Regions from separate parts of the Synechococcus sp. WH 8016 genome, predicted to be linked through region 3. Evidence: predicted binding sites of a transcription regulator. Region 3 holds the regulator's gene; each other region holds the start of a gene.
What was found. Region 3 encodes NtcA, which controls nitrogen genes in cyanobacteria. Its sites were predicted from a motif close to GTANCNNNNGNTAC; they were not measured.
Positions count from the first base shown of each region.

Region 1: the regulator NtcA is predicted to act here: its motif matches at 6,168-6,181, upstream of SYN8016DRAFT_RS09795 (circularly permuted type 2 ATP-grasp protein).
Region 2: the regulator NtcA is predicted to act here: its motif matches at 2,086-2,099, upstream of SYN8016DRAFT_RS09880 (ferredoxin--nitrite reductase).
Region 4: the regulator NtcA is predicted to act here: its motif matches at 2,620-2,633, upstream of SYN8016DRAFT_RS09820 (molybdenum cofactor guanylyltransferase).

Region 1 is NZ_AGIK01000003.1:246,761-255,001, forward strand. It holds gene urtA (urea ABC transporter substrate-binding protein) at 1-787, opposite strand, end outside; gene ureG (urease accessory protein UreG) at 904-1,506, opposite strand; gene SYN8016DRAFT_RS09765 (urease accessory protein UreF) at 1,506-2,174, opposite strand; gene ureE (urease accessory protein UreE) at 2,171-2,638, opposite strand; gene SYN8016DRAFT_RS09775 (urease accessory protein UreD) at 2,748-3,638, shown strand; gene SYN8016DRAFT_RS09780 (urease subunit gamma) at 3,702-4,004, shown strand; gene SYN8016DRAFT_RS09785 (urease subunit beta) at 4,016-4,336, shown strand; gene ureC (urease subunit alpha) at 4,340-6,049, shown strand; gene SYN8016DRAFT_RS09795 (circularly permuted type 2 ATP-grasp protein) at 6,293-7,783, shown strand; gene SYN8016DRAFT_RS09800 (alpha-E domain-containing protein) at 7,777-8,241, shown strand, end outside.
Region 2 is NZ_AGIK01000003.1:266,499-274,739, forward strand. It holds gene moaB (molybdenum cofactor biosynthesis protein B) at 1-268, shown strand, start outside; gene cobA (uroporphyrinogen-III C-methyltransferase) at 322-1,110, opposite strand; gene SYN8016DRAFT_RS09875 (DNA mismatch repair protein MutS) at 1,107-1,766, opposite strand; gene SYN8016DRAFT_RS14565 (hypothetical protein) at 1,785-1,985, shown strand; gene SYN8016DRAFT_RS09880 (ferredoxin--nitrite reductase) at 2,207-3,748, shown strand; gene SYN8016DRAFT_RS09885 (formate/nitrite transporter family protein) at 4,027-4,914, shown strand; gene SYN8016DRAFT_RS09890 (hypothetical protein) at 4,926-5,639, shown strand; gene cynS (cyanase) at 5,692-6,144, opposite strand; gene SYN8016DRAFT_RS09900 (hypothetical protein) at 6,396-6,596, shown strand; gene SYN8016DRAFT_RS09905 (anthranilate phosphoribosyltransferase family protein) at 6,688-7,761, shown strand; gene SYN8016DRAFT_RS09910 (tetracycline resistance MFS efflux pump) at 7,781-8,241, shown strand, end outside.
Region 3 is NZ_AGIK01000002.1:55,602-63,842, forward strand. It holds gene dcd (dCTP deaminase) at 1-517, opposite strand, end outside; gene SYN8016DRAFT_RS07145 (cob(I)yrinic acid a,c-diamide adenosyltransferase) at 517-1,125, opposite strand; gene rph (ribonuclease PH) at 1,260-1,985, shown strand; gene ntcA (global nitrogen regulator NtcA) at 2,063-2,797, shown strand; gene SYN8016DRAFT_RS07160 (DUF3084 domain-containing protein) at 2,849-3,979, shown strand; gene SYN8016DRAFT_RS07165 (hypothetical protein) at 3,976-4,428, shown strand; gene SYN8016DRAFT_RS07170 (DUF3146 family protein) at 4,406-4,663, opposite strand; gene pth (aminoacyl-tRNA hydrolase) at 4,663-5,286, opposite strand; gene SYN8016DRAFT_RS07180 (TatA/E family twin arginine-targeting protein translocase) at 5,291-5,587, opposite strand; gene psbH (photosystem II reaction center phosphoprotein PsbH) at 5,597-5,803, opposite strand; gene psbN (photosystem II reaction center protein PsbN) at 5,890-6,030, shown strand; gene SYN8016DRAFT_RS07195 (alpha-mannosidase) at 6,018-8,241, opposite strand, start outside.
Region 4 is NZ_AGIK01000003.1:256,067-263,126, forward strand. It holds gene SYN8016DRAFT_RS09805 (transglutaminase family protein) at 1-341, shown strand, start outside; gene SYN8016DRAFT_RS09810 (hypothetical protein) at 329-820, opposite strand; gene SYN8016DRAFT_RS09815 (GTP 3',8-cyclase MoaA) at 885-1,937, opposite strand; gene SYN8016DRAFT_RS09820 (molybdenum cofactor guanylyltransferase) at 1,934-2,530, opposite strand; gene SYN8016DRAFT_RS09825 (MFS transporter) at 2,750-4,312, shown strand; gene SYN8016DRAFT_RS09830 (molybdopterin oxidoreductase family protein) at 4,388-6,616, shown strand; gene SYN8016DRAFT_RS09835 (nitrate reductase associated protein) at 6,597-7,052, opposite strand.

The DNA of each region.
Region 1 (8,241 bases), on a different contig from region 3:
TAATTCCGGCATCCTGAATTTGCTTGAAGAAAGCAACATTTTGGTCACCATTGAGGGTGTTGATAATCACACCGCCATCAGGCAAAGCCTTTTTAATCTTGGCAATGATCGGAGCAACTTCTGTATTGCCAAGAGGCAAATAATCTTCACCAACAACTTCTCCACCCAGAGACTTCACCTGCTCCTTCGTGATGGTGTTAGACGTACGAGGGAACACGTAGTCAGATCCCACTAAATAGAAGGGCTTGCCTGCAGCTGGCGACTTCTCGAACATAAAGCTGGTCGCTGGCTCAGACTGCTGGTTAGGAGTCGCGCCGGTATAGAAGATATTTTTCGAACACTCTTGGCCTTCGTACTGAATCGGGTAATAGAGGAAAGCATCTTTCGATTCGTACACCGGAAGCATTGCCTTACGGCTAGCAGAGGTCCAACCGCCGAACACAACAGGAACTTTGTCCTGATCGATGAGTTTTTTGGACTTCTCAGCAAACGTGGGCCAATCGGAGGCACCGTCTTCAACGATGTAATCAATTTTGTACTTCTTACCATCTACCTCAACACCACCGGCAGCATTAATTTCATCAATGGCCATTTTTTCTGTATCCACCAAGGTGGACTCAGAGATGGCCATCGTGCCAGTCAGAGAGTGAAGAATGCCAACGGTAACGCTGTCGTCAAACTCAACGTTGGAGGCTTTCTCATCGCCACCACCACAAGCTGTGACGGCCAGACCCAGCGACGCTGCGGCCATGCCGGCAAAGAGACGCTTGGACAATGATGAACTCATGAGTATCAAAACAAGAGGAACGACGTTTCAACGCCGGAGTTCGAAAGGTACCGATCTGAAGAAAGAAGCTCCTGTATCAACAAAGACTATTTGCCAATCGGCAGACCAAATACGCGTCAATTTGGTATCTGTTGCAACACAAAGGCTTCCACAAGATCGAGTCCTTCCCCATTTCGAAGGTTGGTAAAGCACCAGGGTCGATCCCGCCGCATCCTCAACGTGTCCTGTTCCATCACGGCTAAGTCAGCACCAACAAGGGGAGCCAGATCAATCTTGTTAATCACCAATAAATCGGATCGTGTAATGCCAGGACCGCCTTTGCGAGGAATCTTGTCCCCAGCCGCTACATCAATCACATAAATACAAAGGTCGACTAATTCGGGGCTAAAACTGGCCGCAAGATTGTCACCTCCGCTCTCCACCATCACCAAATCAAGCCCTGGGAACTGACATTCCAGTTCACCCACAGCCGCTCGGTTGATGGAGCAGTCTTCTCGAATCGCCGTATGCGGGCACCCTCCGGTTTCAACCCCACGGATGCGCTCAGGCTCTAAGGCACCTGAACGCGTCAGGAATTGGGCATCCTCTTGGGTGTAAATGTCATTGGTCACAACCGCCAATTGCAGGCGGTTGCGCAATCTCCTGCACAGCGCTTCCACGAGCGCTGTCTTGCCTGAGCCCACCGGCCCGGCGATGCCAAGCCTGAGTTTGCTGCTCATCAGCTCCGGAACAAACGTGAATACAACTCAGCATGCGCCAACTGGGCCAACCCCGCACCAGCACCACCACACCAAAGGGTGTACGGGTCTTGATCTTTCAAAACAGATGCCTGTTCACGAATCATCGGCAACAGCTGCTGCTGGATCCGTTGAGCCGTAGTGGGACCCAGCGGCACCAAGCGAACCGCTGCACTGAGCTGATTCGCAACCCAACCGTAGAGATAACCCTCCACCATCTCCAACTCAGAAATCTTCAACGACAAAGCAGCCCAAGCCCAGGCCGCCGGCCAAGCCAGCACCACCGGCTGAGGCAATGGATGTCCAAGATCAACCATCAATTGCAGCAAAGAACCGCCCATCTGTCCTTGCTGGGCACGCACCTCAGCCGACTCCCTCAAAGCCAACAACCACCCATCCAAAGACATCAACTCGCTGGGCATCTCTGACCTTTCTTGCTCCCAGTGTTGAAGCTGGACGCGCAATGGATTTAACGCCGCAGCCTCCAACCTCAGGGCACCCCTTTGAAGCTCCGCTTCAATCCAATGTTGGAGATCTAATTCATCAATCAATGAACCATTCTGGATCAAAACTTCAAGACCCTCGGAATAGCTAAAAGCGCCAACGGGCAAGGCAGGACTCACCAACTGCAGCAATGCAAGCGATGTCATGCGTGCTGATGGCCGATGTAAGCACCGCCTTCTGGCATGAAGGGACGGCAACACCGTGTCACCTTCAATCCGCGACCGTTAAGCATGGTGGCGAGGACGGAGTCGTTGAGCAACAACAGCTCATGCTCATGCAACTCAAGAGCCACATGACGATTTCCTAGGTGATAAGCAGCTTCAAGCAATGCAAGCGGCGTTGCTGCCTCCACTCGCAACAACTCCTCAGGAGCCGCAGTCACCAGCACATGCACCTGATGATGCGCATCGGTGAGGCGATCACCTGGTGTTAACGGGCGCTCACGCGGCAGCTGCAACAACACGTCTCGACCACACACTGTGCGACGACGTCCGCGCAGCACCGTGCGCTGATCCGCACTCAGCGGCAACTCCATGGCCGCCGGGGTGGCGTCCGGCAATGGCTCCTCAGACAAGAGGCGATGGTCCAACACGATCAAGCCAACATCCAAGGGTTCAGACAGCCAAAGAGATCACACAACAAAGACTGCCCAAACAGCACACTTTTATTTGGTAGTGCTTGCTACAGAGCTAAGCAGAGTTGGCGTCGAGCGTGCGTAGATGCATCGACTTGACCCATGGCACGGCACCTGCAACCTGCTGTTTGCTGAAGGCCGCAGCGGCAGTCAATTTCAGGGGGGCTGCACCGCGCCCCTTAAGTTAATGCGCGCCGGGCGGGGGAAGAACGGGCGCTGCGAGCTGCCACTGCTTCACACCGCTGGCGGTCTCGTGGGGGGAGATCAATTGAGCATCAACCTCAGCTTGAAATCGAACAGTCGCTGCCTGATCACCAGCGTGGCCGCGCAAAAGGTGTATGGATCCGTCGGTCGCAGCCAACGCCATCCCCGAGGTGCATGGGCCCGCCAACAGGTGGTGGCAGAGCTGGATGCAGAGAGCGATTTGGAGTGGCTACCCCAAGAGCTTGTGCTCTACGCCGACGCTCTGTTTGAGCAAAACCTCAGCGTCACCTTGCCGATGGATGGATCCTTTCTCAGCGCAGAAATTGTGCGTCTCGGGCGCACTGCCGCAAACGAAACCTTGGGGCGGGGGTGCTGGAGATCAGGCGTTCAGATCCAACGCCAAACGCCTGAAGGTCAGCGCTGGGAACTTGTTGACAGACTCGAAATCAGCGACGCAGCGCTGAAGGGAATCCATGGACTCAATCAACAACCCGTCTTCGGCACCCTGGTTTGGGCGGCACCCTTCCCTCTTCCTACAGAAACGATCAACACCCTCATCGATGACGTTCGGCAAGATCGAGAGGATCTCGAAGGCCAGATGCATTGCGGCGTTCTCCCCCAGGGGCTGATCGCCCGCTACAGCGGCTTCTCAAGCCGTGATGCCCGTTTTTGGTTCAGCAGAATTTGGGCTCGCACCCGTCGAGCTCGAGACCTGGCTCCTCCGCAGATTCCCAGGGTCTGGCCCTTACAAGAACATCCATTGAAGGCCTAAGCGTTCAATTTGAACATTCCGCTGGCCCAGGGAGATAGAAACTAGAAAGAGTGCAAGGTCACCATGCACCTCAGCCCCCAGGAAAAAGACAAACTTCTCATTGTCACGGCTGCGCTCTTGGCAGAACGTCGACTCCAGCGTGGCCTCAAACTCAACCACCCTGAAGCCGTGGCATGGCTCAGCTTCTTGGTTTTAGAAGGCGCACGCGATGGGAAAACTGTGGCCGACCTGATGCAGGAAGGCAGCACTTGGCTGAGCCGCGACCAGGTGATGGAGGGCATTCCAGAGTTGGTGGATGAAGTCCAAATCGAGGCGGTATTTCCCGATGGAACCAAACTCGTGACCCTGCATGACCCCATTCGCTAAGGCTTTTTTTGATGGCACCCCTCATCCCCGGTGAATTGATACCGGAACCCGGCGAACTGGAACTCAACGCCAACAGAGAGGTCACAACCCTCAGCGTTGCCAACAGCGGTGACCGCCCCGTCCAGGTGGGGTCCCACTTCCATTTCCAAGAAGCCAATGCTGCTCTGATCTTTGACCGTGACGCTGCACGCGGCCAAAGGCTTGATATTCCAGCCGGTACGGCCATTCGCTTCGAACCAGGTGATCACCGCGACGTGAATTTGATCCCGTTTGCTGGAGCACGCCGCGTGGTCGGCTTCAACGGACACATCAACGGACCCCTCGACGCCTGATTCATGCCCTATCGCATTTCCCGCCAGGCCTACGCCGAAACCTATGGGCCAACCACCGGAGACCGCATTCGCTTAGCGGACACCGACCTCATCCTCGAAGTGGAAAAAGATTTCACCACCTACGGCGATGAGGTGAAATTCGGTGGCGGAAAAGTGATTCGCGATGGGATGGGCCAATCCCAAACCTCCCGGGCTGGAGGAGCCGTTGACACCGTAATTACCAATGCCCTCATTCTTGATTGGTGGGGCATCGTCAAGGCCGATATCGGCCTAAAGGATGGCCGCATTGTCGGGATCGGCAAAGCCGGCAACCCCGACATCCAGGAAGGCGTCACCATCGTGATCGGCCCCGGCACCGAAGCGATTGCTGGTGAAGGACACATCCTCACCGCTGGTGGGATTGACACCCATATCCATTTCATCTGCCCCCAACAGATCGAAACGGCCCTGGCCAGCGGTGTGACCACCTTGATGGGGGGCGGCACTGGACCAGCCACAGGAACCAATGCCACCACGTGCACGCCTGGTGCGTTTCATATAGGCCGCATGCTGCAGGCCGCTGAGGGCCTACCCGTAAACCTGGGGTTCTTCGGGAAAGGAAACGCCAGCACCTCAGAAGCTTTAGAGGAGCAAGTACGCGCGGGAGCATGCGGTCTCAAACTGCATGAAGATTGGGGCACCACGCCTGCCGCCATTGATGCCTGCCTGTCGGTAGCCGATCAAATGGATGTGCAGGTCTGCATCCACACCGACACCCTGAATGAAGCCGGCTTCGTTGAAGACACCATCGCCGCCATCAAGGGCCGAACCATTCACACCTTTCATACCGAAGGTGCTGGCGGCGGGCATGCGCCCGACATCATCAAAATCTGCGGAGAGGCGAATGTGATTCCCAGCAGTACCAACCCCACACGTCCTTACACCCGCAACACCCTCGAAGAACACCTCGACATGTTGATGGTGTGCCATCACCTGGATCCCAAAATCCCTGAAGACGTGGCCTTTGCAGAATCACGCATCCGCCGCGAAACGATCGCAGCTGAGGACATCCTTCACGATCTCGGCGCCTTCTCGATCATCGCCAGCGATTCCCAGGCCATGGGACGGGTGGGAGAAGTGATCACACGCACCTTCCAGACGGCCCACAAAATGAAGGTTCAACGCGGAGCCCTGCCAGAAGATTCAAGCCGCAACGACAACCACCGTCTGAAGCGCTATATCGCCAAAGTCACCATCAATCCAGCGATCGCCCATGGCATCAGCAGCCAAGTTGGGTCTGTAGAGACAGGCAAACTCGCCGATCTGGTGCTCTGGAAACCAGGATTCTTTGGGATACGACCGCAACTCGTCGTGAAAGGCGGATCGATCGTCTGGGCCCAAATGGGTGATGCCAACGCCTCAATCCCCACACCTGGGCCTGTACATGGAAGACCTATGTTTGCCGCCTTTGGCAAAGCCCTTGCCCCCAGTTGCCTCACCTTTTTGAGCGATGCAGCCCTCAACGACAACATCCAAAGCAAACTCGGACTGGAACGCACCTGTATTGCCGTAGAACACACCCGTGACGTTGGCAAAAGTGCACTGAAACTCAACTCAGCACTTCCCAACATGAGCGTGGATCCACAAACCTATGAGGTGTTCGCCGATGGCGAGCTGCTCACCTGTGAACCAGCGGAGGTGCTTCCCCTGGCGCAGCGTTATCTGCTTCTTTGACCACGACCGGCCAAAGAACATCGTCCAGAATGACATCAGTAAATGGTCAGCAAAATATTCCTAGACCAAAAAATGGTTCTCTTCACTGCTTGATCACCGACACATTAATCCAGAAAAAGTATTAACCGAAACCAAAAAACTATCCTTCGAACCAGTTCGTGTTCCGATCAAGCGATCGGTAACAAACAACACGTGGCCCAACAGACATGCAGATCTTTGATATCTGAGTTCAATGGTGAGCCAATGTTCAATGAGTATCGGCCAACCCTCGGTTACGACGAATATTTTTGTCGAAAGCAATCTGCTCCCAGAGCAGATTTGGAGCCACTGCTGTCGTCGCTTGGGCAGATTGGGCTCACGGAACTGAATCGAAATCATGCTTCGGCCGGAAACCTCCTCCGACGACTAGGCGCCACCTTCCGGCTGAATGGCGCAGGATTAGATGGGGGAGAAAGGATCCTGCCCTTCGATCCCCTGCCAAGGCTCATTCACCTCAACGATTGGGCCAAGCTCGAACGTGGTCTTCTTCAGCGCTTGGAAGCCATCGATCGGTTTTTAGCCGACGTTTATGGACCACAGAGAATCCTGAAGGATCGTGTCATTCCCAGGGAAGACGTGGAAAGCTCTCAGGGCTGGAGGCCCCAGATGCAAGACATCCAGCTCCCGTTGAATCGCTGGTGTCACATCTCAGGACCGGATCTCATCCGCGACGAAGAAGGCACATGGCGCGTGCTGGAAGACAACCTGCGCTGTCCATCCGGTGTGGCCTATTTCCTCGAGAACCGACGGGTGATGAAGCGGTTATTTCCCAGCCTGTTTGCTGGTCGAACCGTTCAACCCATCGACGACTATCCCTCGAGATTGTTGCAAACACTGCAGGACTTAGCTCCTTGGGCAGATTCACCACGCGTTGTGCTGCTCACACCAGGAGTGTTCAACAGCGCTTACTTCGAACACAGCTACCTCGCTCAACAGATGGGCGTTGCCCTGGTGGAAGGGCGTGACTTGATCTGCGAAGACGGCCGCGTTTGGATGCGCAGCACCACTGGACGAGAAGCGGTGGATGTGATTTACAGACGAATCGATGACGATTTCCTCGATCCAAAAGTGTTCCGTCGCGATTCGGCACTTGGCGTGCCTGGATTGATGGATGTTTTGCAAAATGGCCGCATCGGCATCGCCAATGCTCCAGGAACTGGGGTCGCCGACGACAAATTGATCTACGCCTATGTACCAAAAATGATCCGTTATTACCTTGACGAAGAACCGATTATCGACAACGTCCCCACTTATCTCTGCTCCCAGCCAGATGATCGCCAATACGTTTTAGAAAACCTGGAAAAACTTGTAGTGAAGTCTGTGGCTGAAGCAGGGGGTTATGGAATGTTAATCGGACCACAGTCAAGCCGAAGTGAAATCGCAGAATTCGACTCAAAAATTAGAGCAAATCCTCGAAATTACATTGCCCAACCAACATTACAACTCTCGACCGTTCCCTCACTAAGCAATGGAGAATTGTTTCCTTGTCATGTGGATTTAAGACCGTATGTTTTACGCGGAGCATCGAACTGGGTCAGCCCGGGTGGACTCACTCGCGTCGCCCTGAAACGTGGCTCCCTTGTGGTGAACTCATCGCAAGGAGGAGGTTGTAAAGACACATGGGTTGTTGGTGACAGCCAGATTGTCAAAGACAGGCAGGTTGAACCAAGCATCCAGGAGGCAATGCCGTGCTGAGCCGGGTTGCCGACTCCTTGTATTGGATTAATCGATATGTGGAACGCGCAGAGAACATTTCTCGTTTCCTGGAAGTGAGTGAAGCCATGGCGTTGGATTGCCCACCCGGCAGCGCCGGACCATGGCTTCCACTCATTGATGCCAGTGGAGACAGGCAGAGCTTTGATCAAGTCTACCCACTGCGATCTCCGCAAGATGTCGTGGGGTTTTTGCTCCTTGATCGCGACAATCCCAACAGCATTCTGAGCTGCATTGCCAATGCAAGAGAAAATGCTCGCCAGATCCGTGATGTGATCACCACAGAAATGTGGGAGCAACTGAACGACCTCTACTGGAATGTTCAAGATGGTGAATCAATCTGGCAAGAACCAGATCAAGAACAGCTCCGCAGCATCCGAAGAGGTTGCCAGCTTTTCTATGGCATTACGGATGTCACCCTAAGCCGTGATCAGGCCTGG
Region 2 (8,241 bases), on a different contig from region 3:
GGACAAAACCATCGACGGTTTTGGTGAACTCTTCCGGGTTCTTTCCTACGAGAGCATCGGGACCAGCACCTTGCAAAGTCGATGCCTGGCAGGCGTCGCCAACGGAACCATCGTCTTCGTGCTTCCCGGTTCTTTAGATGCCGTTCAAACAGCTTGGGACCGACTCATCTCCAGCCAATTGAATGCAAACACCCTTCCTTGCAACCTCGTACAACTTCTGCCGCGATTACGAGAAGCATCCTGGAAAGAAAAGGTGGATCCCGATTAGGGCGTTGAGGGGCCTCAGGCGTCTACGTCATTTAGCTGCCAAAGGATCAAAATTCAGAATGGAATCGGCATGGTCACCGCCGCGGGCTCAGGCGCACAGGCAGCCACTTGTTGGCTCACCACATCACCCACCACCACGATGGAAGGCGAAGCAAAGTTCTCTGTTCGAGTGGCCTCTGCCACCTCGCGCAGAGGTGCCTTGAGGCATCGCTGACCAACCACGGTGCCCTGCTGAACAACAGCAACAGGGGTCTCTCCGTCCAAACCGCCAGCGATCAATTCCTCAGCAATTCGCGGGAGATTATGCAAACCCATGTAAATCACTAAACCATCACTCGCGGTGGCCAGAGCGCGCCAATTCACGGAGGGGCGACGTTTATCGATCTCCTCATGACCGGTCACAAAGGTGACCGAGGAGCCGGCACGCCGATGGGTCACTGGTATTCCTGCATAAGCCGGAGCAGCAATACCCGAGGTCACACCCGGCACCACCTCAACAGCAATGCCATGGGAGACCAAATGGGCGGCCTCTTCACCTCCGCGTCCGAAAAGAAAAGGGTCGCCTCCTTTTAAGCGCACCACAGTTTGATGGCGCTGACCCAAAGCCACGAGCACCGAGTTGGTGCTGGGCTGCGGAACGGAATGATGCCCCCGGCGTTTACCGACGAAGTGGCGCTCACAGGTCTCGGGGACAAGCTCGAGAACCTCACTAGGAACCAATGAGTCGTAAACAAGGGCATCGCAACATCGCAGTAGACGATGCGCTTTGACGGTAAGAAGGTCTGGATCTCCTGGTCCCGCGCCAACGAGATACACAGTTCCTGTGTTGGTCGAGTCAGTCACGGCAATGCAGCAAGACAATGGATCAGACCCTGACGGAGCACAGGATCTTCAAGGAGAGAAGGCAAACCGCCAGCCTGACGCAGCGCCTCCGACATCCGGTTAGGGGCTAACGAAAGCGGTAATGGAACCATGGTTGGATGATCAACAACAAACCTATCCCAACGATCAAAGGGCACAACGGGCAGATCAAAGCGGCGTTGCAGTGAAGTGAGGAAACGATCCGACAGCCCTGGCCTTAATGGGTGGTGAATCAGCGCTAGCGAGGGGTGCTGGACAGAAACGTCAGCGATCCAACGAGACATCAGGAACCACCAAAACTCCCAAGAGCCAAGAAACGGAAGCGGCTTCACTGCGACACCCTCACCCCTCAACCGGTCCCGAATCTGAGGAACATCACAGCGCGCATGGCTGCCAGGAAGCAACAGCAGGGGCACCAACCATTGGGATGCACAATCGCGCCGTGCTGGCTTCGGGCTCTCCGCCGTTAATACCTCTAGTTCTACTGAGGCTTTTCGGAGCTCACCGACAGCAATCAACAGCTCCTGAAAGCAGGGGGGAACAACTCCACCAGAACGGCCGTGAATCACCAAGCGCAGGCCGTACTCACGACCAGGTTCCGCACGTTTACGTAGCAACGGCCACGGATCGAAACCCACCGGAACTGATGAAGTCGAGTGGTCACGATTCATGCATGCATGACTTACTACGGCAGAAAGCATTCTCGCGCTCCCATACACCCAACAGCTCGCAGCAGCCGGGCACCAAAACGATTTCGCAATGACTTTGACCGCGACTTAGCAGCCATGGCAAGGGTTTGGTCGATGATCCGCCAAGGAGCCGTTCGCTGGATCGGTGAAATCGGTCGCCAATACTGAATCAAATTCTTGGATCCAATGACGGATCTATCGAGCCAGAAACCAGGAGACTTTCCTGTATCACATCAAACATAATTTCGAGCTCGTGATGGCCAATTTGGTTCCAACCGATACCGAAAGGGCACACCACTCATCGCTATAAACGTTTCCTCCAGCACGCCCCAATCTGATGTGCTGGGAATCTCGCCAACCGACGAATTCCTCTATCAATCAGTCGTGCTATGAGCATTCAAATCCCGACAAGAACATTCCTAGAAAACAAGAAACTCAACAAGATTGAACAGAACAAAGCTTCAAAAGATGGGCTTCTTGTGGGCGATGAAATTGAGGAGTTTGCTCGGATTGGCTGGGAAGAAGTAGACGAAACCGATCTACAGCTTCGCCTGAAATGGTATGGAATGTTCTGGCGTCCCAAAACTCCCGGCAAGTTCATGCTTCGCCTACGAGTCCCCAACGGTGTGCTCAGCAATCAGCAGCTACGCGTTGTTGCTTCCATTGTTGAACGCTACGGAGAGAATGGAAGTTGCGACATCACAACTCGCCAAAATCTCCAACTTCGAGGAGTCTTACTTGACGACCTGCCAGATATTCTCAAACGCCTTAAATCAGTCGGACTGAGTTCAATTCAATCGGGTTTTGACAACCCTAGAAATGTAACAGGCAACCCATTAGCAGGAATTGACCCGAACGAAATTGTTGATACACGCCCTTTTACAACTGAATTGCAAGATTTCCTAACCAACCATTGTGAAGGGAATCCAGAATATTCCAATCTCCCTCGCAAGTGGAATACTGCCGTTGCGGGTGCCAAGGATAATTTTTTACTGCATAACGACATCGTCTTTCATCCCGTCAAACGTGATGGTGTGATGGGTTTCGGGGTCTGGATCGGAGGGATCCTCTCCTCTCAGATGAATGCCTACGCGCTGCCTATGAATGCATGGGTCAAGCAAGATGAGATTTGCAAAATGACGGATTGCGTCATCCGCTTGTGGCGTGACAATGGTGAACGTGATAAGCGTCCTAAAGGGCGCTTTCGCATGTATCTCGACCAACTTGGCGTCGAAACCTTCAGGAACAAAGTTGAAGAACTTTTTGGCCCTCTAGCCGAAGATCCAGGTTCAGTCTTCAATGACACACCACGGTCTCACTACGGAATTCATCCTCAAAATAATCCAGGCGAATTTTTCGCGGGGCTTCATGTGAACGTTGGGCGACTCACTGCCAATGATCTTCACGATTTAGCCACTGCAAGCCTTGAATATGGATCTGGCGAAGTGCGTCTAACGGAGGACCAGAACGTCATCATTGTGGGGCTCTCCACAGACAATCTCGACGCATTTCAAGCTGACTCCTTGCTGCAACGCTTCCCCCTGCAACCGGGAGCCATCGCGGCGGGAACGGTCTCCTGCACAGGAAACACTTACTGCAGTTTTGGTCTCACCAACACCAAAGACCAAGCCATTGCTGCAGCGAACCAACTCGATGCAGAGCTCGAGCTTCCCGAAGAGCTGAAGATCCATTGGACCGGATGTCCCAACACCTGCGGGCAAGCCTTCATGGGTGCCATTGGTTTGACAGGCACGAAGGCAAAAAACAGCAAAGGCGAAATGGGTGAGGGCTACACCTTGAGCATCGGAGGATCGCAAGGCGAAAATCCACAGATCGGGGAAGTGCAGCAAAAAGCCATTCCCGCTGAAGACATTCAAAACGTTCTTCGACAGGTGCTTATCGAACAATTCGGAGCAAAGCCTCGAGCTTAAGCAAACCGAATTAGCTCGACGACGTCAAACCGTGGCGCTTTATTTTGAAGCCATGGTTAAACGCAATCACGAACCAAACTTTTATTCATTTCCCAATGTCTTTCAAAGGTGATTTTCTATCGCGTTTTGTCAATTGGCTCAGCGCAAGTGGTAAAGACAAAGATCCAATCTCTGTATCACCACAGCAACAAGATGTCTTCTCACGCTTAATGAATCGCGTTAGCGGTTGATTCTTTTTTCATTTACTAAACCCAATCATGAGCGCAACAGCGTCCCAGATGGACTACGTCCTACCTAATGAACTCGTCGACGGCATGATTTTGGCCGGCGGCAAGAAAGCAACCGTCAGCATTAAAAACCTGCTGATCCGTGGCTTTTACTCTGGCGCCATTCTTGGTCTTGCCGTCATCCTGGCCCTCACGGTAGGAATCCTCACAAAACTGCCATTTGTGGGATCTCTTCTATTCCCATTTGGTTTTGCCAGCATCGTCCTGTTCGGAATGGAGCTGGTCACTGGAAACTTCGCGTTGCTACCGATGGCAACATGGGCCGGCAAATGTAGCTGGAGTGCAACCTTTAGAAATTGGACATGGGTCTGGATTGGCAATTTCATCGGCACGCTCGTTGTGGCGATCATCATGGCCATCAGCCTCACCAGCGGAAGCATGGATGCTTCTGCTGAGAATGTTGGTCCACCCATTTGGGATCTTGTGGCTCAAAAAATCGTTGCTCTTAACCAGATCAACGTTGTGAAAAAGTACGAGGCCCTTGGAAGCATGGGTTTCTTTTTGGCATTCTTGCGCGGAGTTGTGGCCAACTGGTTGGTTTGCCTCGGCGTCACGATGGCTCTTGTGAGCAAAAGTGTTCCCGGCAAATTGCTTGCCTGCTGGTTGCCGATTACAGCTTTCCAAACAATGGGCATGGAGCACATTGTTGTGAACCAGTTCCTGCATACAGCTGGACCAATCCTCGGTTCAGGTGTTCCTTTCTATAAGGTGATTTTCTGGAATTTCCTCCCAGTCACCTTGGGAAATATTGTTGGAGGAATGGTGTTCATCGGCATGCTCTTCTACAGCACCCATCGCACCAAAATTTCCGATGTGCTTCCCACAGAGCATGATGAAAAGCTAGAACGTGAACTCGCCGCTGAACTCGGCGCCCGCTGACTTCAAACCATATGAGTGCCATTGATGAAGCCTCCCTTTGGGATCGGCTGGCCAATGCACGGAAGATTCCTTTGAATCCAACCTGGCTGGGAGAGGTTTTCTCTCCCAGCCTTTCTGCTGAACTCCGTTTTGCAGTGGCTGAGCGTTTGGGGATGTTCGCAGAAACAGGTTGGCCAATCATCCATGCCCTGATCGAACAGCACGGAATACATCCTGAATTGATCCATGCAGCCGGCCTATGCCATCAACCTGAAGCAAAAGATTGGTTACTCACGCAGCTGAAGCAATCCGATGATCCAGATGTCCTTTTGCTCAAGGCACTGAGTTGCTGGGGTGCAGAACTCACACTGTCTCAATATGAGCACATTCTGCAGTTGCCCAGCCAAGCACAACGCCTCGCCGGTTTAGATCTTCTCAGCTTCAAATCTCATCAACTTCAGGCCGTTGAATTACTGCAGTTGTGTGAATGCACTCTGCAAGATTGGCGTGATCCCGTTGTCATCGCCTGCATACGCTTGCTGCAGCGACGAGACGACATTGAGATCAGCACCAGGCTTGCGGTTCTGGTCCATAAAGGCTCCGATGCAGCTGCTGAAGCTGCCTTAAGAGCCTTGGGTTGCATGGCCACAACTCATAGCAAAATAGCGCTGAAGTCACTGAGTGCAGAGCTCACCAATCCAGAACGAAGTGCGCATGCCCTCCGTCAGCTTCAACAGCAATATTAAAGACATTAAAAAAAACCCGGCTAGGCCGGGCATTTTGAATGAGATCAAAAACTCACCATTTTTTATAAGGTAAGAATTTTCCACACATTGTAATCTTTACCCTGTCTCCTTTGGGATCTTCAACCTTATCCACATCCAAAGTAAAGTCGATGGCACTCATAATTCCATCGCCAAATTTTTCCTGAATAACATCTTTAAGAGGCATACCGTAGACCTGCATGATCTCATAAAAACGATAGATCAGCGGATCTGTAGGAATCACAGGATCTAGGCTTCCTTTCGTCGGAAACTCCTGCAGCGCAGCGGTAATAGCTGGATCGAGAGCCAACAATGTTGCTAATTTCTCCGCTTCTTCAGGGGATGCGGTTGCCTGTCCGTAAAAGAGAGAAGCAATCCAAACCTCATCGAGCCCAAGGGCCGCTTCTAAGTCGGCGAAGGAAAGACCCTTCGCCTTCTTTGCCGCCATGAGTGAAGCAGTAAGCGTCGATGGCGAGGGACCAGCCAAGGACGGTGCCAAAGCAGATGTTGTCATGCAATAAAAGACCAATAAAGAACTACTAGAGATCAGCAACCCTTGCGGGACCACTCAGCAGTCAACAAATCATCTACAAGATCAAGACCCAAAAAAGATGCATTGACTACCATTTCAAAAGCTCGGAGCAACCAATAGCAGCATCGGCGACAGAACGACAACGAGGGAAACAGCATCATGATTGAGCTGATGGTTAGTTCGTTTTCATGTTTCTTACCTCACCCATGAATCAGTTCGCTCAAACCCTGAATCAGGCCCTAAAAAGTATCAATAACTTCTTTACCAGTGACTCTTTGTCGTTGACCCCAGCCGTTGTGCGTGAAGCCTTTCCAAACCTGCTCATTGAACGGCTTTATTACGCCGAAGGACGTCAGCACCCATCCCACCCCCTACACGGGAGCTATGCGGGCCTTTGCAGAAGCTAGCCAACGGCTTACATAAAAGATTCTGGTATCAATGACTACCACCGAAGGAGATGATTCTGCGGAACGATCTCTTTCGGTTCCGGTCATATCAATGCAAAGCTCTCCAGAAGCCAATAAGCGTGCATGTTTCAAGCAATTGCTACGCAAAATTGGCAGTGGAGAGCACACCAGCAAAGGTTTAACGCGAAGCGAAGCCGATGAGGCCATGGAGTTGATGCTCACGGGAGGAGCTTCAGACGTTCAAATCGGCGCCTTTCTCATTGCCCATCGCATCCGCAGGCCCGAGCCTCAAGAGCTCACCGGCATGCTCGATACCTATAGACGTCTCGGGCCCTGTCTTCAGAGTGAAGCCGATCAACGCCGGCCGATCTGCTTTGGCATGCCCTTTGACGGCCGATCTCGCACGGCACCGATCTACCCCTTAACAACGTTGCTGTTGGTGGGGTGTGGACAGCCTGTGGTCTTGCAGGGAGGGAAGCGAATGCCGGTGAAATTTGGAATCACTGCCGCAGAGCTGTTCGCTTCGATCGGACTCAACTTGCAGGGACTGTCGATCAATGATGTTCAAGCAGGATTCAACCTCCATGGTCTTGCCCTCATCTATCAACCGGAACATTTCCCTCTTGGCGAGGCACTGCTTCCCGCGCGGGATGATCTCGGGAAACGACCTCCACTGGCCAGCGCCGAGCTGCTCTGGACTGCTCACCAAGGGCACCACCTGCTTGTGAGTGGATTTGTGCATCCACCAACGGAAAGCCGAGCCTGGCAAGCCCTAGAGCTGGCCGGAGAAACGGAGGTCATCACCGTGAAGGGCTTAGAGGGCGGAACAGACCTGCCGGTGAGTCGGGCCGGGATCACAGCTCGCATTCACAACTCAGGAGAACCCGAACGACACATCGTTCACCCCCGTGATCATGGCTGCTTTGGAGACGACCCCCGCTGGGAATCAGAGGAGGCCTGGGCGACACACGCCAAAGAGGCCCTTCTAGGCCAAGGGCCCATGGCCCAATCATTGCGTTGGAACGCAGGCTGCTACCTCTGGTTGAGCGGACTGAGCAAAAGCTTGGAGGACGGTGTAGAGGAGGCCCGCACCATGCAAGCCAATGGAGTTGGCACCGCCGCCTTAGAAAAACTGATCGCCTGGCGGGCGTCTGTGGGAGGGTGATTAACCGTCTCGATCGAACGTGCGCCGTCCTCACGTTCCAACGTTATTAAGTGCGTTTCTAACGCTTCTCAATGACCGACTAAGCGAAAGCATTGTTTTTCCATTGCTGCCCTTTCTGTTGGCATCGTTCAATGCCGACGGTCGCACCCTTGGTCTCTTAGCTGGCAGCTACGCCCTTGCTCAGTTCGCAGCGACTCCCTTAATCGGAGCCCTGAGTGATCGCTTCGGCCGCAGGCCTGTGATCGCCATCTGCGTCAGTGGTTCCGTCCTCGGCCTCGGACTGTTTGCGATCACCGTGAGCCAAGACTGGCCCCCAGGTGCTGTCTTACCCCTGTTTCTTCTGTTTGGGGCCCGACTCATCGATGGGGTGAGTGGTGGAACAGCCGCCACAGCAGGAGCCGTACTCGCAGACATCACCCCTCCGGAGCAACGCGCACGCGCCTTCGGATTGATCGGAGTGGCCTTCGGGCTTGGTTTCAT
Region 3 (8,241 bases):
GATCACCCTCGAAAAACAACAACTGACAGATCCCTTCATTGGCATAAATCCGACAATCAGCGCCAGAACTATTACTAAACTCCAAGGTGAGATGTCCCTCCCATCCAGCCTCAGCCGGAGTTGTATTCACAATGATGCCTAAACGGGCATACGTACTCTTACCAAGGCAAATCACCGTGATATTGGGTGGCACGCGCATTTTTTCAAGGGCCACACCCAAGCCATACGAATGGGCTGGAAGGATGAAATAGTCGCCATCCTCATCATGATGAAGAGGCGTTGATTCAAGGTTGTCAGGGTTGAATCGCTTGGGATTCATGATCGTGCCTGGGACGTGGCGAAAGATCAAAAACTCCTTTGGCGAGAGCCTTAGGTCGTAGCCGTAGGACGAGCAGCCAAAACTCAGGACCGGACCTTGGCGTTGATCCGGATCCAAGTGGCGTACCAATCCATTTTGAAAAGGTTCAAGCATGCCTGCATCTGCTTGATCCGTAATCCAGCGATCGTTCTTCAGCATTAAAAACCTCGACGCAATTCCGTCACTTGATCAGCCATCTCCATCATCTCTGCAGGGATCGCGGGCCCCGTCACAATCACATCCATGGCGGATGGCCGTTGCTCCAACACCGACAAGACATCCTCATGACTCAGATAGCCCAGCTCGATTGCCAAGCCAATCTCATCCAACACGAGTTGATCCAACGTGCCTTCTAAAAGATGGGTTTTGCAGATCTGCCAAACCGCCTGAACCGCCTCTTTGACCTCGTCATCGCGGCTATCAGCAGCATCTGAGAGACATTCCGTCACGGAAGGGCGCAACCATCTCAGCCGATCGCAGAGGGTGAGGCTGCTTTGAGGGCCTTGGCCCACTCCACCCTTAAGAAACTGAGCAATTAAGACATGGCTCCCCAGGCCTGCCGTGCGCAGCGCCTGGCTCAGAACACCAGAAAAACTCCCCCGAAAGGAGGCGGTATGCACCTGAAGCTGACCTTCCGGAGCCACCAAATGCAGCGGTGGACGAACCTCCACGGAGGGGAGTCGCCTGAGTCCTGCTTGCTCGAGAGTCCTGTGGTCAACAGTCCGCGACTCACGGGAATGATGGGTAGGGCTGAGGCTGACGGTCATCACATTCGCCGATGTCCGGCAAATCCGGATGTGGATGAATCTAGCGGTGAAAGTCCAAGACACAAGTGTTTTGACACCATCCATGGTGTGCCTAGCCACCTGGCAGGCTCAAAGCATCTCCGCACCGTGGGCTCATGACTGGCACCTCTCGCAATGACGGACGTCAGCCGGGCGAGCTTCGCCCCTTCTCGATCAGCTGGGATCCGATGGGATTTGCCCTGAGTTCAGTGATCATCCACAGCGGACGCACCGCCGTTCTTTGCAGCGTTTGTCATCAAGAAGGCGTGCCTCGCTGGCGCAAAGATCAAGGCCAGGGGTGGCTCAGTGCCGAATACCGACTCCTGCCTGGATCCACTCCAGAGCGACAGAACCGTGAACTCCTCAAACTGAGCGGACGCACCCAGGAGATTCAGCGTCTGATTGGCCGCAGCCTGCGCGCAGCCATCGACATGCAGGCTCTCGGCGAAAACACGTTGAAAATCGATTGTGATGTGATTCAGGCGGACGCGGGCACCCGCACCGCCGCGATCAGCGGATCTTGGGTCGCCCTTCAGCGGGCCTGTGAGCGACTGGTTCAACAAGGGGTCCTCACCAGCAACCCTGTCCAATCCCAGGTGGCAGCCGTCTCCGTGGGTGTGATTCACAATCGCCCCCTGCTCGATCTCGACTACAGCGAAGACAGCCAAGCCGATGTGGATCTCAATGTCGTGATGAACGGAGAGGGGCATCTGCTGGAGCTGCAGGGAACGGCGGAAGGCGCTCCCTTTAGTCGTCACCAGCTCAATGACCTACTGGACCTTGCCGAGCCTGGGCTCAAGCAAATCATGCAGGATCAGAATTCGGCTCTTTCCACTAGGTGAAAATGCGGGGTTTCGTGTTCCTTGCTACATGAACAGGGGGTGCTGATCCATAACATCCCAATACACGAGTAGAAACCATGGCCGAAGTCAGCCGCGGCTTCAGCCGATACGCCCCTCCCACCATCCGCCCGGTGGGCTCGAATTTCGGAACTCCCACGGCTCCAGCCACCCGCACCCTTCAAGATGTCATTCGTGGTCTCGATGGTGCTAATACCGAGATGGTGGAGCGCGGGAAAACCATCTTTTTCCCCGGCGACCCCGCTGAAAAGGTTTATCTGATTCGTCGAGGTGCCGTCCGCCTCTCCAGGGTTTATGAATCCGGCGAGGAAATCACTGTTGCCCTGTTGCGAGAAAACAGTTTGTTTGGCGTTCTGTCGTTGCTGACAGGTCACCGCTCCGATCGCTTTTATCACTCAATCGCTTTCACAAGGGTGGAGATGGTGACGGCTCCAGCCACATCCGTGCGGCAGGCCATTGAAGACGACACCAGTGTGGGATTGCTGTTGTTGCAGGGGCTGTCCAGCAGGATTCTCCAGACTGAAACGATGATCGAAACCCTCACCCATCGAGACATGTCATCTCGGCTGGTGAGCTTTCTGCTGGTGCTTTGTCGAGATTTCGGTGTGCCTGGTCAACGGGGGATCACCATCGATTTACGCCTTTCTCACCAAGCCATTGCCGAGGCGATCGGGTCCACACGCGTCACGATCACGCGTCTCCTGGGGGACCTCAAGTCATCGAGCCTTGTCGATATCGATCGCAAAAAGATCACTGTTCTCGATCCAATCGCTCTCGCCAAGCGGTTCAGCTGACCATGCAGGTGAAGATGGAGCTCCCATCCGAACTCTGATCCTTCATTTTCCGTGACCGGCTGGTTTCTACTTCTCGCCCTGCTTGTGCTTGGAGGCGTGCTCTCAACCCTGGGGGACCGCCTTGGCTCTCGCGTGGGGAAAGCTCGGCTGAGCTTGCTTGGACTGCGTCCCAAGCGCACAGCCGTGGTGATCACGGTGTTGACCGGCAGTCTAATTAGTGCGCTTTCCCTTGGACTCCTGCTCTTGGTCAGTCGGCAACTCAGGGTCGGGCTGTTTGAACTGAATGCTCTCGAAGCCAAATTAAGGAGCAGTCGCGCCGATCTCAAAACCAGCAAAAGCGCTCAGGAGCAAGCTAGCAAGGAGCTCACAACGGCCCAAGAACGCGCGGCAGAACTGCGTCGCACCCTCAAGCCCCTCCAGGAACAAACCCGATCCTTGGAAGCGGAGCGACAGCGCTTGAGCCAAGACGTAGATGCCAAAGATATCGAGATCCAACGCACCGAACAGGAACTCTCTGCCGTGCGCACGCAAATTCGCGATGGCGAGAAAGAACTCAATCAACTGGAAGACACGCTCCTCGCGCTGCGGCGCGGCAACGTCGCCATCAGCAGCGGGCAGCCGCTTGCCACCGTGACCCTGAAACTCGAACGCCCCGATCAGGCAAAAACGGTGATCGATCAGTTGCTCCGAGACGCCAATCTTCAGGCCTATCAACAGGTCCTGCCTGGCCAACCGGCAAAGCGTCAGATCCTGCTGGTTCCGAGGCCTGACATCAAGCGCTTGGAACAAACGATTCGCAAACCTGGCACCTGGGTTGTGAACATCCGTTCAGCCGCCAATGTGCTGCTGGGCGAAACCGTTGTCTACGCCTTCCCTGAAGTGCTTCCCAATGTCACGGTGACCAGGGAGGGTGAGGTCTTGGCACGCACCACCCTGGCGAGCAATGAACGCGACCCTGAAGCCGTACGCAATCGGCTGAACCTTCTCCTCGCCTCCACATTGGCCGAGGTGCAAAGACGCGGTTCTCTCAGCAAGGGATTGCAGTTTGATGGCAATGCCATCAATGCGCTTGGCCAAGAGCTGATCGACCGCAACGGAGGACTCGCGGGGCTGGAAGCGGTGGCGTTACGCCGCAGCGAAACAGCAGATCCCATCGCCATCCAGCTGCGTCTCAGCCGATGACTCGCGTTGTCGCCATGGATCCTGGCCGAAGCAAATGCGGATTGCTCCTCGCAGACACCGCCACGAACACCGTGCTTCAAGGGATGGTGACCCCCAGCGCTCAAGTCCTTGATCAGCTTCGCGTCTGGATGGCGGACGCTCAGGGGGACACCGCCCAGATTGCTGAACTGGTGATCGGGGATGGCACCAGCAGCATGATCTGGCAACAACAACTGCCTGCAAGCCTGCCGATCCGCGTCGTCGACGAAACGGGAACCACCCTTCGAGCCAGAGAGCGTTACTGGCAGTTATGGCCGGCACGGGGCTGGAAACGCTTGCTTCCCAAAGGCCTACGCATCCCATCGGGCGATCTTGATGCCATCGCCGCGCTCGTCATCCTCGAGGACTATCTCGATCGACCATTGCAATGGCCGGGTCCCGATCCCCTCAGAACCGGGCTCTCACGGTGAAGGTGTAGTCCCCTCCCGGTTCCAGGTCATAGTCAGATTTCACAAGAAAGCGAAGCAGCGCGTCTTGAATCAACGCGCGCCCCAAGGACGGCTCCACACTCAACTCGCCACGATCAAAAAACCAGCTGAACTGCCAATTGAAGCCTCCGGCCTGGACGTCTCCCTCCAAACATTGATCTGCAAAACTCTGGCGTTGAACCCGTAAGTGGGCGGTGGTAACGGGGAGCGCTGCCATCACGCCTCAGGGTTGGTGGGAGCCAACTGAAGCCCATTGATGTGATTGCCGGCGAGGTCGAGACCTTGCCGCTGAATCCGCTCCAAACCATCGACCACCTCCACCAGCACCTTGTCGAGCAGGGGCTCCTCCTCACGACTGAAACTTCCCAGGACGTGCGACACCGTTCGCGCCTTGCGCTCACTGGGATTTTGCCCGGGTGCACCGATGCCTATCCGCAGACGCGCAAAATCCTGGGTGCCGAGATGCTGGATGGTGCTTTTCAGGCCGTTGTGGCCACCAGCAGAGCCGCGGGCGCGTAAACGCAAACGACCAAGCGGCAGATCCATATCGTCCACGAGCACCAATAGCTGATGGAGCTCAAACCCGAACCAATCGAGCGCAGCCCGAATCGAGCGGCCGCTGTCGTTCATGAACGTTTGGGGCATCAACAAGCGCAATCGCCGCTCTCCCGAGCCCAGATCAGCAAGCTGACCTTGGAGCTTGGGCGTCGAACGAAAAGCACCACCCTCGCGAGAGACCAGCCGCTCCAAGGCCATGAAGCCCACGTTATGACGGGTGTTGGCATAACGATTGCCTGGATTCCCCAACCCCACCACCAAGCGGAGATCACCGCGATTCATCAAATCAATCGGAGGGGGGTGTCGGCTCTGATTTTGGCGCAACCGCAGGCGTAACAGCGGCCTCTACGGATGCCTCTAAAACTGTTGCCTGATCAACCGCTTTCGCCTGATCTGCCACAGGTTCAGGGTCGGCCATGGCCTTATTAATTTCGCGCTCAAACTCTTTGGAGGCCGATTGAAAACCCTTCAAAGTTTTTCCCAAGGTGCGACCGAACTCGGGAAGCCGTTTAGGGCCAAACACCAAAAGAGCGACCGCCGCGATGACGGCCATCTCTGGCAGGCCAATGCCGAAAACATTCATTCGCTGAGATCAGCCGAGGCCCAAGCCGTTCCAGTTGACATTGATTCCTTCGAGGATCAGCGACTTGTTGTACAGCTGGAGAATGATCAGCAAGAACACAAGGAAGAGGGCCATAAAGATGCCCATCACTGGTGTTGTTCCCCAACCAGGGACAACCTTGCCGTATTCCGAATTAAGGGGGCGGAGCAAATCTCCCAGACGGGTGCGTTGAGCCATGGCAGCGCTGAAGTCTCGGGTGGAATTAAGTCTCGATACTGTAGGGGCTACGACCCGTAAAGGCGTCGATCCTGTGGAGAGTTGTGATGGAAAGTTCGTCCCCGGCCATGTCAGTGGCGATTGCGGTGCTGGCGGCCCTGCTTGGGTTAACAGGGTTGGGGGTCTACACCGCCTTTGGACCGCCATCCAAAAACCTCGACGATCCGTTTGATGATCACGAGGATTGAACGCGCTCCAAAACCAAGCTGATGAGCTGACCAGGTTGAACTTCCCAGACCGTCTTTCGCTCGTTCAACTCGACGCCGCTCAGCGTCCAATCGCTCCCCGGCAACCATCGCTGGCGCGCTGGACCGGCATTGAGCAACTCAATTTCAACGGCCTGATCGCTGAGTCCGTCACCCTGGGCTGATCGCACTGAAATCGGCACCAGACCGATGGGCAAAGCGGGAAGCCCTTGCCAGCGATGATCCAGCGCAACAGGACCCAGCCAACCCGGCTCCCTAAATCGGATCGCTGCCTGGGGCACACCACTGCGGTTCCAACCGAGCACCGCTGGCATCAAGGCCAAGCGGTGCCGATGCCATCCGTGATCCGCAGAGGGATCCGGCCAGGTTGGACCTCGAAGCAGCGACACCCCTAAATGGTGATCGCTGGCATCGACCCCCTGGGGGCCATCCAGCAAGACAGCCATCCCACCCCCAGGAGCCTCCGCTTCAGCGGCCAGCCATGAAATCACAGGCAATTCCCAACGCTCCTTTTCAAAGGAAGTGCACGCTTGTGCTGGTCGCTCGATCACTCCACCACTCGTATCGGCCGCCCAACGCACCGCAGGCCTCTTCAACGGCACTTCCAATCTCAGCAATTCATGGGTCTGCTGCCATTGGACACTGAGCTGGGCCTCGAGCCAGGGGGAATCGGCTTGCAGCATGAGGTCCAAGCGCACCTTGCTCAGCCCAGCCATCGTGCGCAGCACCATTCGGGCGGTGAGAGGGCCCGACTCCACCAATTCTGCCGACCAGCGTTCGGCCATCGGCAGCGCATGTTGGCGGTAATCAGCGGCAAGATCCCAAGCATCCCAAAACTCCCCTCGATCGGAAAAGCGCCGCAATCGCAGGGGTTTGCTGAGCTGTGGCACCCCCTTGCCGTCAAGCAGCTGAACCAGCCCATGGACGCCGACATCTGCCGTCACCAGACCGTTGCTCAACCTCCACAGTCCCGACGACACCACCTCCACGCTCACCGGATGACGAACGGGCAAGACAGAGCCCAAAGGCTCACGGCTGCGCTGCAGAGGGAGCGCGCAAACGCCCTCACTACAGGGCAGTTGCACCCAAACACCGCCTGAAGGCGCCACCTGCCCAGGAAGACTCTGCCCACCACTGGACCAATGCCCCTTGGGTAGGCGCAGCAACGGTGACCAATGCGCCAAGGGCTGCAAGCCGCACCAAGTCCAACGAGAGCGATGGGGATCGGAATCCAACACCTCCTGATGGGACGTAAGCAGATGGCCTAAAAGCTGGTCTCGACAGCGCACCGCACGCCGGCGAGCATCACACCAGATCGGTTCAGCCTGCTCAAACACCTCGGGGATCGAGGTGCCAGGAAGGATGTCATGAAATTGTTGGAACAACAGAGGGCGCCAATCGCTGTCCTGGGCGTGGTTGGGCACAAGCTGATCAGCCCGAGTCCCAAGCAGCGCGGCAGCCAGTTCAGCCTCACGAAGAAGCCTTTCCAGGCTGCGGTTGTGCCGTTTCTGATCAGGCCGACTGGTCGCGCAACCCCGATGCAGCTCGAGATAAAGCTCATCCCGCCAGACCGGCAAGCTGGAGCGGCAAGGCTCCAAGTGATCGAGGTAGGCGCGCAGCGTTCCAGGCTGCTGGGTCACTGCCTGCGGCTGGCCCTCCCAAAGCCTGAGCTGTTCCAGCATCTCGGCAGTGGGACCGCCACCGTGATCTCCAACACCCGGGAGCCAAATCGCCTGCTCCACCCCAGTCGCAGCTTGAAAAGCGCGCTGCTCTTTTGCGATCGCGACAGGATCAGCATCGGTGCCAATCGCTGGCAGCATCAGCGCTAAAACCTCAGCGCCTCCGCGGCTGCGCCAGCGAAACAAACGGTGGGGGAAGCGGTTGGTGGCATTCCAAGCCAGCTTGTGCGTGCAGAACCAGCGCACTCCACTGGCAACCGCGACGGCGGGAAGTCCGGCAGCGAACCCAAAGCTGTCAGGCAACCAAGCCAACTCATGCCGCCATTCCGGGAAACGCCTCTGGCTGTCCTCCTGTCCAAGCGTGAACTGACGCGAGAGCGATGCCGTACTCACCAACACACAATCGGTTTCGACCCAAGGGCCATTGATCGGCTCCCAACGGCCTTCACGACTGGCCTGCTGAATGCGTGCATGCAAGGCGGGCCGATGGCGTTCCACCCAGGCATACAGAGCC
Region 4 (7,060 bases), on a different contig from region 3:
TGATGGTGGAATGCTGCCGAAGCATTGGTTTACCGGCTCGATTTGTCAGCGGGTACCACTTAGCGAATCCGGCACCCGAGTCCTACGACCTGCATGCCTGGGCAGAGATTTATCTGCCAGGTGCAGGATGGCGTGGGTTTGATCCCAGCGCCGGTGGAGAAACAACCGATCGCTACATCGTGCTGGCGAGTTCCTCCCGCCCAGATCTCACGGCAGCGATCACGGGCAGCTTCAGCGGGCCTGCATCCACGCAAAGCCACCTGAGTTGGACCATTCAAGCCACCGTTAACGACAACACCAATCAACCGAAGAACAAGACGGCTCTTATTCAGGCAGCTTGAAGAAGCGGCTCAACACCATGCAACACAGGACGAATGGCGCCTTTGGTCGTCACCAACCTCAAGGCAGGGATACGACAACTGTTATAAACACGAAACTCACGGGTCAACGATGCTCCCTGCTCACGAACCGCTTGATTGAGGACAACTGATCCATCCAAATCAGAGATGGATCGATGAAACGTTCCAGGAGGGATGCGAAGGATGTCGCCGCCAGACGCCAGACGAACAATATGAAAGGGCTGATCCCAAGCAAAATTGACCAAATAAAACGTTCGCCCTCCACTAGCGGCTAACAGGTTGTCTTCTTGATGGGGATGCAAATAAAATTGCCAAGCTCCGCTCTCCTCTGCATCCGGCGGACTCACCGCTGGCCCGCGGTGAACAACTAAGTCGCGAGCATTCGAATCAGGAATCGTGACATCAAAAAAACGAACAGATGGAGTATCGCGAAAACGCGTATAAGGAATAAGCTCGAACATCTCAACAAAAAATTAGAAATTAGCTTTAACGCCTATACCTCGTTTAATCCGTAGCGGATGCCACTCATCCACCCAAATAAGCCATCTCAGCGTGATGGTTTGCTGGCTGCTCTAACCCACGCTGTTCACTAAAACGATCTAAACGGCGCGTCCACAGACCAGTCATCACCTCTGTAAGCACAGAATCGGAGACATCCTCTCGAAGCCATCGGCGCAAATCAAGGCCTTCACTGGCAAAGAGACAGGTAAATGCTTGACCATCTGCAGTAATCCGAAGACGGTTGCAATCAGAACAGAAGGGTTCTGTAATTGAGGCAATGGTGGCAACAGAACCTTCACCATCTTCGTAGATCCATTGACCACTTGTTCCACCAGGTTGACGACCAAGGGATTGAAGCGGCCAATGGCTGTGAAGAAGCTGAATCATCTCACTGGCCGGCATAACTTGATCCCGACACCAACCATTTCGATTGCCTACATCCATATATTCGATCAAACGCAATGGCAATCCTTGTGTCCTTGCAAAACGCGCCAATGGAATCAGCTGATCATCATTTTGACCGCGTTGGATCACGGCATTTAGCTTGAGACGACCTCGCGCAGGATTGAATCCCGCAGCACGAGCTGCATCAATTCCCGCCAAGACGCGCTGAATGAGAGCCTTCCCCGCCTCAGGACCAGAACGCAAGCCAGCCATACGGGCAATACTTGCTCCATCAACGGCATCCAAGCTAATTGTGATGCGATCCACTCCCATATCGCGCAACCGTCTCGCCTTCTCATCATTGAGGAGAGAACCATTGGTGGTGATAGCCACGTCTTTCAAACGACTAAAAGGATGAACAACCTTCTGCCTTGCAAGCGAGAGTTGATCAAGAAGCGGCCAAAGGCGATCGGTGAGCAAAGGTTCACCACCTGTTAGTCGAAGCGTATGGGCTCCTAACTGACAGGCCGCATGGATCAAGCGAAGTTGATCGCGAGTGGACAACAAACCTGGAGGCTCAATGCTTTCTGGACAGCAATATCGGCACGCTAAGTTACATCTTGCAGTTAGAGACAACCTTAAAACTCCCAGCGGCCTAGCAAGGAGATCAATGACAGCTGATGGCTTCATCATTCCTCAAGGGTTCCTAGATCAGCAGGACAGTTGAGATTTCGCAAAGCCCCATAAGGCAAGGCAAGCACCCGATGCGGCACCCTCCCAAGCCAATCATGCATGCTCAGTCGATCAGCAGCCAACTGACTCCACAAGGCATCGCGATAGACACTGTGGTTGGGATAAACAGCAAACAAAGGCTGAAGCTGGTTTCCGTCATGTGAAACCACAGCCACAGAAGGCTGCTCCTGCCAAGCATGAATCAGCCGGACCAGGGTCGAAGAGTCCAAGCAAGGCATATCAACTGGAAGGACCAGTAGAGCGAGCACCTTCGCCTGACCAAAAACCGCCGACAACGCAGCCAAAGGGCCCTGACCGGGAAAAGGGTCAGACTTGCAGTCAACACCTTTAAGCGTCGACACCAACTGACGATGACTCGAGATTGAACTCACCACATCAACTGGCAGATCTAGATGACGGCACAAACCAATACTGTGCGTCAACCAACAGCCACCTTGTGGATGAGCAAGAAGAGATTTGTCTCTTCCCATGCGACAACTCATCCCTCCACTAAGCACACAAGCGCGAAGTCCTTGCAGCATTGGCAGGTCCATCGCAGACAAATCGCCGTACAAAGCAGACTCTTTCAATGTAGCGAATAAAACAAAAGTGAACAGATCAGCATTGGCATAGTCCTTAGTTGGTATCAAACACAACCATGAGGGTCAGAGCCTAATGATCAAATAGAAAGGCGGTTTGCATGTGCGCCGCTCCTTGATTCCTCAGCGCATTTTTCAGAAGCCGGGGTTGATTTACACACATTTAGACCCCCCATGCTTGGAGAACTCTGGTCGTTCCAGGGGAGATATCGAACTCTTCATCTCACCTGGTTCGCATTTTTTCTGACCTTTGTCGTCTGGTTCAACCTGGCGCCTTTGGCAACCACCGTTAAAGCCGATTTGGGTTTAACTCTCGGTCAAATCCGCACCGTTGCGATCTGCAACGTGGCTCTCACGATCCCAGCCCGCGTTCTGATTGGAATGCTCCTCGACAAATACGGGCCTCGACTGACCTATTCCAGCCTGCTGGTTTTTTCGGTCATTCCTTGCCTGATGTTCGCCTCAGCCCAAGACTTCAATCAACTCGTGGTGGCACGCCTGCTGTTATCCATCGTGGGTGCAGGCTTTGTGATCGGGATCCGCATGGTTGCCGAATGGTTCCCTCCGAAAGAGATTGGCCTAGCTGAGGGGATTTATGGCGGTTGGGGCAATTTCGGATCAGCGTTCTCGGCCTTAACACTCGTAGGACTAGCCGGATGGCTCTCGTTCTCAGGCGGGTTTGAACTTCCCTCAGGCGCTGTCCTTAATTGGCGTGGTGCAATTGCTCTGACGGGAATTATTTCTGCTGTATACGGCTTTATTTATTACTTCAACGTTAGCGATACACCCCCTGGAAAAACTTATCAAAAGCCTGAGCGCACAGCTGGATTGGAAGTCACATCAATGCGTGATTTCTGGGGATTGTTAGGAATGAATGTTCCGTTTGCAGCCATTCTTTGTGTCCTCTGCTGGCGCTTACAAAAGGTTGGTTTCCTGAATGCAGGAACGTATCCACTGGCGTTAGCTGCGGTTCTTATCTGGTTTATCTTTCAAACCTGGGGAATCATTCGCACCAATCGAGAACTGATCATGGGTACAAAAACATACCCGAAAGAAGATCGCTACGAATTCAAGCAGGTTGCCATCCTTGAACTCACATACATTGTGAATTTTGGATCAGAGTTGGCCGTTGTTTCAATGTTGCCAACATTTTTCGAAACCACTTTTGATCTCCCCAAAGCAACCGCTGGAATCCTTGCCTCCTGCTTTGCTTTTGTGAATCTTGTCGCTCGCCCCGCTGGTGGTCTGATCTCCGACAAACTTGGCAGTCGTAAAAACACAATGGCGTTCTTAACTGGCGGTCTGGGTATTGGTTACCTCGTCATGAGCATGATCAAACCTGGCACATTCAGCGGAACCACAGGGATCATCATCGCTGTGTTGATCACCATGCTGGCCTCTTTCTTCGTTCAATCAGGAGAAGGAGCTACCTTTGCACTCGTTCCTTTGGTGAAGCGACGCGTCACAGGCCAAGTTGCTGGTTTGGTTGGCGCCTATGGCAACGTCGGAGCTGTAACTTACCTCACAATTTTTAGTTTGCTTCCGATGTGGATGGGTGGGGGTAAAGATCCTTCTCCAGAAATCATCGCAGCCTCCAATAGTGCTTTCTTCCAAGTCTTGGGGGTCGCTGGCCTGATTGTTGCTTTCTTCTGCTTCTTCTTCCTCAAAGAACCCAAAGGTTCCTTCGATGACTTGCATGAAGGAGAAACATCGACTCCTGAATTCGCCAACAGCTGATTCCTTATATCTGTTCGTATCTGCAAAGCACCCGGCGCCATTGGCTCCGGGTGTTTCTAATACCCACTTGAAATCATGGCAGAACCAACCACAACCATTCGCAGTCAATGTCCTTATTGCGGAGTGGGGTGTGGTCTGGACTTACGACCACCAGCCCAAAAAGGGGAGGCCGTGCGTCGAGATGCAGAGGGGACCCCAATGTGGACGGCACGAGGGAATCGACTGCATCCATCAAGCCTCGGCCAAGTTTGCATCAAAGGGGCAACAGTCGGAGAAGCCCTGTCGAGGGGAAGACTGGATCAACCCTTTGGACGCAACAGTCTTGATGACGACTTCCAACCGATCAGCTGGGATGAAGCGCTTGAGCGCATCTCAAGCCAGATCAAAACTAGCCTCAAATCCAAAGGACCAGAGGCCATCGCCATGTATGGATCTGGGCAATTTCACACCGAAGACTATTACTTGGCGCAAAAACTCCTCAAAGGAGCACTTGGAACGAACAACTTTGACGCTAATTCAAGACTCTGCATGAGTTCTGCTGTTGCGGGTTACACCCGTAGCTTGGGCTCAGATGGTCCCCCCTGCAGCTACGAAGACCTAGACCATTGCACGGTGGCGTTTCTGATCGGAACCAACACCGCTGAATGCCATCCAGTGCTCTTTCAACGATTACTAAAACGAAAAAAAAGACACCCTGGCTCCGTCACCATTGTGGTGGTGGACCCACGCCAAACCGATACCGCAAAGGCTGCTGACATTCATTTAGCAGTCGCTCCTGGGAGTGACCTTGCCCTCCTTCACGGCATTGCCCACCTGGTGATCCGTGAAAACGGACAAGACCCAACGTTTATCGATAACTGCACGGACAACTACGACGCCTTTTTTGATGTCGTAGCCCGCTGGACCCCTAGACGTGTGGCCTTATTTTGTGGCATTCCGGAAAAACGTCTACGGGAAGTCGCCCAACTGTTTCATCGGCGCGAAAAAGTCTTGAGCCTCTGGTCGATGGGTGTGAATCAACGGCGCGAAGGAACAGCCGTCGTGGGTGGAATCATCAATCTGCACTTATTGACAGGTCAAATTGGCAAAGAAGGAGCTGGACCCTTCTCCTTAACAGGGCAACCCAACGCCATGGGAGGCAGAGAAGCAGGCGGTCTCTCCCACCTTCTTCCCGGATATCGTCAAGTTACGAACCCGGAGCATCGTGCTGAAGTCGAGCACTCCTGGGGGTTTTCTGAGGGGAAAATTGACTCCAAGCCTGGACTAACGGCCTGGCAACAGGTAGAGGCAATGGAACGGGGAGAGCTGGATTTGTGGTGGGTCGTTGCGACGAACCCTCTCGTGAGCATGCCAGATTTAGATCGCGTCAAAACAGCGATGCAGCGCTGCCCATTGGTCATCGTTAGCGAAGCCTATGCAGACTCTGAAACATCGCATTACGCCCATCTTCTTCTGCCAGCTGCTCAATGGAGCGAAAAAGCTGGAACCATGACCAACTCTGAGCGCAGGGTGACTTACTGCCCAGCATTCAGGAATCCCCATCGAGAAAGCCGCCCCGATTGGGAAGTGTTTGCCGAGATCGGAAGGCGCTTAGGGTTTGAAGAACAATTCACATACGCATCTGCGGCTGAAGTTTATGCAGAATTTACAGCACTAACGAAAAAACGATTATGTGATGTCTCAGGGCTAAGTCATAACGTTCTGGACAAAGAAGGACCCCAACAATGGCCATTTCCTCAAAACAGTTCACCATCTCAAGAGTCAAAACGGCTGTACACCAATCACAAGTTTTTAACCACAAATGGACGAGCAAGGTTCTGTAGCGACCAACCACTTGGTCTTGCAGAACCACCTTGTGACACCTACCCACTGGTCCTCACTATTGGCCGTTATCTCGGACAGTGGCACACGATGACTCGGACAGGAAAGGTGGAGCGCTTAAAAACGATGCACCCAGAACCCCTCTTAGAAATTAACCCTAAAGATGCAGATCAGTTTGCGGTGAAGCATGGAGAGCTCGCCGCGGTGAGCTCCCGAAGGGGCCAACTCACCGCTCGTGTGAAAGTCACAGACAAAATCCGACGGAGCACAGTCTTTCTTCCGATGCATTGGGGATTCACGCAAACTCAAGCCTGTGAAGTGAATGCTCTGATGCATGAACAGGCTTGCCCCATATCAAAGCAACCGGAATTAAAAGCAAGTGCAGTCATTGTCGCTCCAGCAGTTTCTGTCATCAAACCAATCGAACAGGAAGCGGGGCGCTTAGAAGCGCTTCGAAAATTGATCAACCCAGTATTTCGCTAAAAGCAGCATCCAAGTTGTGATGATCATGGCCAGGACGGGCCAATTTACATAAGGCAAAACGCTCTAATTCAAACAAAGAAGCCCATTGGTTCACATTAATAACAATCGATTTTTTCAAGGCAGATTCCTGCACAATGCTGGGCAGTTCTCCCAACACTTGCCAAGGTTCATCCACAGCTAAGGGCAGGTCTTTGGCCATCCCCTCCGCCAACAGCCGAGTAAGAAGTCGCAAGTGCTCACGCAACTCATTCAAAACTGGCAACTCATCAGGCCAATCCACAAGCATTTGGCGCTGTTCCTGAGTGAGCTCAAGCCAATGACTCAATTTTAATTTGACGCCAATGAGATCTAGCTTCCGACGCACACAAAGAGGGATGCACCGCCAGTTCCCCACAAAATCCTTCTCAAACCCAAAGCAATGGCTGGCTTGATTCATGCATTTAA